Linked DNA regions of Metabacillus sp. KUDC1714. The protein of the gene in region 2 interacts with the protein of the main gene of each other region in a pairwise test. Links are inferred from orthologs where the notes say so. Each region holds a gene or a part of one and is shown on either strand. Other genes may lie near its edges. The genes, in order: groL and grpE.

What was found.
Region 1: the proteins of grpE (region 2) and groL interact in binary tests that used the Escherichia coli proteins (3 or more experiments, as listed by UniProt). The link is inferred for Metabacillus sp. KUDC1714 from one-to-one orthologs.

The regions. Positions count from the first base shown.
Region 1 is NZ_CP055263.1:2,240,586-2,243,800, reverse strand. Bases 92-2,970 are described here. They hold groL (chaperonin GroEL), read right to left. Parts: upstream 2,411-2,970; coding sequence 773-2,410; downstream 92-772. Other genes in these bases: groES (co-chaperone GroES), read right to left, coding at 2,468-2,752; HUW50_RS10775 (DUF3231 family protein), read right to left, coding at 92-498. In the rest of the region: more of HUW50_RS10775, read right to left, coding at 1-91; HUW50_RS10760 (CPBP family intramembrane glutamic endopeptidase), read left to right, coding at 3,084-3,215.
Region 2 is NZ_CP055263.1:239,139-242,405, forward strand. Bases 1-2,931 are described here. They hold grpE (nucleotide exchange factor GrpE), read right to left. Parts: upstream 1,796-2,931; coding sequence 1,205-1,795; downstream 1-1,204. Other genes in these bases: dnaK (molecular chaperone DnaK), read right to left, coding at 1-1,171; hrcA (heat-inducible transcriptional repressor HrcA), read right to left, coding at 1,905-2,931. In the rest of the region: more of hrcA, read right to left, coding at 2,932-2,936; radical SAM family heme chaperone HemW, read right to left, coding at 3,089-3,267. UniProt on the Escherichia coli protein: Participates actively in the response to hyperosmotic and heat shock by preventing the aggregation of stress-denatured proteins, in association with DnaK and GrpE. It is the nucleotide exchange factor for DnaK and may function as a thermosensor.

The DNA.
Region 1 (3,215 bases), 2.0 Mb from region 2 along the record:
AATAATAGGAGGCTTTGAAATTAATTTCTTTTCAAATAAAACCTCATTTATCTGCCCCAAGAAGATAGTTGTAGATTGCATACAATAAACAAAAAATTCTCTTATATCTTCCCTCATTACTAATGGAATTGCTACGGCGTAAATACTAAGCCCTGCCTTAGCTGCATATTTCAAATAGTGTACATAAAATACATCTTCGTATAAACGTGGGGCACCTAGATTTACATCATCATTAGTGAATCCTACAGGTATTGGGAAATTACCTTTTTTAAAAAAACCTTCTATCCTCTGTATAAAATCCCTACTTAATGCTATACCATTTTCCAATAGCGTCTTAATATATTCATCATTGCAATGTTGAAGAAAATAATTTAGGATTTGAATAGACATGCTGTTTCCATTATAAGTAGCCCAAAGTTTACCCATTTCAACTGATGTTAAAGATTGAGATTCATCTAATTCTTTTGTGCTTAAATTAATGGGTTTTAAAATATCCATTGGATTTAAATCCATCAGTAATCCCCTTTCACGCATTTTTGTTTAGGATTACCGTTAAGATTTAATTTTATGTAAAGTGATATGTTACATTGAATATCTACGCTCATATGACCGCCAAAATGAAAAAAAGGCCTCCAACCAGTTGTAAACTGATGAAAGACCTTCTCTGATATGGTGATTTTCGAGAAAAAAGTGAGCATTTTTTGCCTACCTATGGGCAAAATTATAATTTTATTCTTAAAAATCCCTATATATCAAGGCTTTATGATGTTTTTTACATCATGCCGCCCATACCACCCATACCACCCATGCCACTCATATCAGGCATGCCGCCGCCACCTTCTTCAGGCTTGTCAGCGATAACAGCTTCAGTTGTTAAGAACATTGCTGCTACAGAAGCTGCGTTTTGTAACGCAGAACGAGTTACTTTAGTTGGGTCAACGATACCAGCTTCAAACATGTTTACCCACTGGCCGTTTGCAGCGTTGAAGCCAATTCCAACTTCTTCTTTCTTTAAGCGCTCAACAACAACAGACCCTTCAAGTCCTGCATTGTGTGCGATTTGACGAACTGGTTCTTCAAGTGCACGAAGAATGATGTTGATACCTGTTTGAGTATCGCCTTCTTCTTGAAGTGCAGCTACTTTGTTATATACATTTACTAGAGCAGTACCACCACCAGAAACGATACCTTCTTCTACTGCAGCACGAGTAGAGTTTAGAGCATCTTCGATACGTAGTTTACGCTCTTTTAATTCAGTTTCAGTTGCAGCACCAACTTTGATTACTGCTACACCGCCAGCTAGTTTAGCTAAACGTTCTTGTAATTTTTCCTTATCAAATTCAGAAGTAGTTTCTTCTAATTGAGCACGGATTTGGCTTACACGGCCTGCAATTTGTTCAGCTTCTCCAGCACCTTCAACGATTGTTGTATTTTCTTTTGAAACAACAATTTTAGATGCACGGCCTAATTGATCAATATTAGCAGATTTAAGATCTAAACCTAATTCTTCAGTGATAACTTCACCGCCAGTTAAGATCGCAATATCTTCAAGCATTGCTTTACGACGATCACCGAAGCCAGGTGCTTTTACTGCTACTGCATTGAATGTTCCGCGAAGTTTGTTAACTACTAGAGTAGCTAATGCTTCACCTTCTACATCTTCTGCAATTAATAATAGAGGCTTACCTTGTTGAACAACTTGCTCTAAAACAGGTAAGATTTCTTGAATGTTTGTGATTTTTTTATCAGTGATTAATACATATGGGTTTTCAAGAACTGCTTCCATTTTATCAGAATCAGTTACCATGTATGGAGATGCATAACCACGGTCAAACTGCATACCTTCTACTACTTCTAATTCAGTAGAGAAACCTTTAGATTCTTCAATTGTGATAACTCCGTCGTTACCAACGCGTTCCATTGCTTCTGCGATTAATTGACCTACTTCTTCATCAGCAGAAGAGATTGCAGCAACTTGTGCAATAGATTCTTTACCTTCGATTGGTTTAGAAATAGCTTGTAGCTCTTCTAAAGCAACAGCAACTGCTTTTTCAATTCCCTTACGAACAACCATTGGATTTGCTCCAGCAGTTACGTTCTTTAATCCTTCACGGATCATTGCTTGAGCTAAAACAGTTGCAGTTGTTGTACCGTCACCAGCAACATCGTTTGTTTTGCTAGCAACTTCAGCAACAAGCTTAGCACCCATGTTTTCGAAAGCATCTTCTAATTCGATTTCTTTCGCAATTGTAACACCATCATTTGTAATTAAAGGAGAACCGTATTTCTTTTCTAATACGACGTTACGTCCTTTAGGTCCTAATGTAACTTTAACAGCATCTGCCAATGCATCAACACCACGAAGCATTGAACGACGAGCATCTTCACTGAATTTAATATCTTTAGCCATTTTTACAAGACCTCCTCAAAGTTTTAAATGTTTTCTATGATATGTGTGCTGTTTCTATTAACCGATAACAGCTAAAATGTCGTTTTCACGTAAAATTAAGTATTCTGTACCTTCATATTTCACTTCAGTACCAGCATATTTTGAGAAGATAATACGATCGCCTTCTGCTACTTCAAGAGCTACTTTTTCTCCACTATCTAATACACGACCTGTACCAACAGCTACTACTTTACCTTCTTGTGGCTTCTCTTTCGCACTATCTGGAAGGACGATACCACTAGCAGTTTTTTCTTCTGATTCAACTAACTCGATAATAACGCGATCACCTAATGGCTTTAACAAGTGAAACAACCTCCTCAAATTCGTTAAAAAATGATTATTTTTCCTTTTTATTAGCACTCGTTGTCCTTGAGTGCTAACACAATTATTATATTATATAAGATCTCTTCTAATTTCAAGTCTGAAGTTAAAATTTTTTTGAAGAACTTGCCTAAAAGATTATGTCTAAATTGTAAATACAATAAACATCTTTTGATTAATTCACCATAGTTATCATACATATGATATTTGAAAGGTATGATACAATAGGGTTTGATTAATTTTGCCCATGTTCAATTCCGTGATCAGATGTTCTGTCAAATATCACATCATTAGTCAAATGAAGGAGGCCTCTATGAAAAAGCATTATTGGTTTATTTTATTAACATATATGCTCATGCAGCTTTCAGGGGTTGCTGGGATCAGATTATTTCATTATTTAGATATAGGAGCTACACAGGTTGAAAGATTTGCATATTGGACAATC
Region 2 (3,267 bases):
TTGTTGGGATTGTAGTATTTCGTTCAATCAACTTTGTGAATACACTACCCATCGTTTCAATTCCTAATGATAGTGGAGTTACATCAAGTAGCACAACGTCTTTTACATCTCCAGTAATAACTCCACCTTGAATTGATGCACCAAGCGCAACTACTTCATCAGGGTTTACACCTTTATGTGGCTCCTTACCTAATGCTTTTTTGATTGCTTCTTGAACAGCTGGTATCCGAGTTGAACCACCAACAAGAATAACTTTATCGATTTCGCTAGCTGAAAGACCTGCATCACTAAGTGATTGGCGAACTGGCCCCATCGTTCTTTCAACTAAATCAGATGAAATCTCGTCAAATTTAGCACGTGATAAGCTTATTTCCAAGTGAAGTGGACCAGCTTCTCCAGCAGTTATAAATGGTAAAGATATTTGAGTTGATGTTACTCCTGAAAGATCCTTTTTCGCTTTTTCAGCAGCATCTTTTAAACGTTGTAACGCCATTTTATCCTTTGAAAGATCAATGCCGTTTTCCTTTTTGAATTCAGCAACTAAATAGTCGATGATTACTTGGTCAAAGTCGTCTCCACCTAGGCGGTTGTCACCAGCAGTTGAACGAACTTCAAATACGCCATCTCCAAGCTCGAGAACTGACACGTCAAACGTACCGCCCCCTAAGTCATAAACAAGAATCGTTTGATCTTCATCTGTTTTATCTAATCCGTAAGCTAAAGCTGCAGCAGTAGGCTCGTTGATGATACGTTCTACTTCTAAACCAGCAATTTTACCAGCATCTTTTGTTGCTTGGCGTTCAGCATCATTGAAATATGCAGGTACTGTGATAACTGCTTTTGTTACAGGTTCTCCTAGATATTCTTCTGCATAAGATTTTAAGTGTTGAAGAATGATTGCTGACATTTCTTGAGGTGTGTAGCTTTTGCCCTCTACTTCAACTTTGTAGTCAGTACCCATATGACGTTTGATAGAAATAATCGTATTTGGGTTTGTAATTGCTTGGCGTTTTGCCACTTCACCAACTTGACGTTCGCCGTTTTTAAAAGCTACAACAGAAGGAGTTGTACGGTTACCTTCTGGATTTGGGATCACTTTTGGTTCTCCGCCTTCTAAAACTGCGACACATGAGTTTGTTGTACCTAAGTCGATACCGATAATTTTACTCATAAAATAGGACCTCCTAATATGTAAGATAGAATGTTATTGATTTACTTTTACCATTGCAGGTCGAATTACTCGATCCTTAAGTTTATAACCCTTTTGAAGCTCTTCAACAACCGAATTGGATTCATAGTTCTCATCCTCGATCTGCATCACAGCTTGGTGTAAATGAGGATCAAACTGTTCACCTACCGAATTTATTGCTTCTACACCTTCATTTTTAAGAGCTTGAACTAATTGGTTATACACCATGTTCATGCCTTGTAGCAACGATTTTGTTTGATCGTTATCTGCTTCTATTTGTAATGCTCTTTCAAAGTTATCAAGAGCAGGTATGATTTCAGATACTAAACTTTGAGCACGATATTTTTGAGCTGCTTCTTGATCCAAGCGACTTCTTCTTTTAAAATTGTCAAAATCTGCTTGAGCACGAAGCATTTTGTTTTCGGTTTCGTCTAACTTCGCTTGTAATTCTGCGATTTTTTGTTCAGACTCATCACCAGCATCAGATGCATCTTCAATGATTACATCATCAGCATTAACAACCTCAACATCTGCGTCTGACTGTTCATTTTGTGGAGTATCTACTGCTTCTTCTTGTTCTGCAACGTTTTTTTCGTTTGACACAATGTTTCACCTCCTTAAAGGGATTGATCTATAAGAATTGTTTTGCGTTGATTTTTAAAACATAGGAATCGGGTGGAATTTACTATTCCACCCATAATCAATATAACCAAGCTTAAGATTGATGATACAAATCAGTAAGCGTTTTGGACAAATCACGTGTCATTCGTGTTAATAAACTTATAACACGTGAATACTCCATTCTTGTTGGGCCTAATACTGCAATCGTCCCTAATTGATTATCACCTAATGAATAAGTTGCTGTAATTAAACTGCAATTCTCCATCGCTATATTATCATTTTCTTTACCAATTTTTATCGAGATTCCTGTATGATTTGATTGTAATAAACCATACAATTCTTTCTCATGCTCAATCATTGTTAGCAATGATCTGATTCTTCCAATGTCAGCGAACTCAGGTTGACTTAACATATTGGTTTTTCCGCCGAAATAGATTTTTTCTCCTGAATTGAGTTTCAATGTACCCGCCATGACCTTTAACATCATATCATAATTTTGAATATGATCCTTTAGGACCGAAACAACTTCTTTAAAAATCTTATCCTGTAACTCTACAAGTGGTACTCCCGCTAATCTTTCATTTAAGATATTAACCATTTTTTCAATATCACTAGGATCAAGGGATCCTGGGAATGTAATGGTGCGATTTTCCACATGTCCAGTATTGGTCACGATTATTGCAACAGCAGTTTCATTGTTAATGGGGATAATTTGAATTCTCTTCAAGCGATTTTCATTCACCTTTGGACCAAGGACGATTGAAGTGTAATTAGTTAATTCTGACAAGATTTGTGCTGATTTTTGAACTACTTTTTCTAATTCAAAAATTCTTTCAGCATAAATCGATTTTATTTGACTAACCTCCGTCTTCGTTAGACGCTGTGGTGACAGAAGGTGGTCTACATAATAACGATATCCCTTTTCAGATGGGACACGTCCTGAAGAACTATGTGTTTTCTCGATAAAGCCAAGGTCCTCTAAGTCAGCCATATCGTTCCTTATTGTAGCTGAGCTAAACGTAATTTCGTCTTTTTTCGCTAATGTTCTCGAACCAACGGGCTGAGCTGAATGAATAAAATCATCAATAATTACTTGTAGAATCAACAATTGGCGATCTGTAAGCAACTATCATCACCTCTGTTAGCACTCTAAGAATGCGAGTGCTAAATATATATAAAAAGTTATCAAAACTAAAATAAATTGTCAATTGTTAAATCACTCTTAATATGCTTTTTTCTGGATGAAGAATGAAGTATTCACTTGTAATAAAACCACATTCAAGAAAGTCCAATGAATTCTTGAAATACTTCATTACCTAAAAGTTTACCTTTATGAGTAAGCCTTATTGATTGATCATCATTCACTATTAGGCCAAGCTTGGCCAGATTTTCAATTTGTTCTGGAAAGACATCAACCAATTGAACATTAAATTTTTTATTAAAAATACTTTTACTCA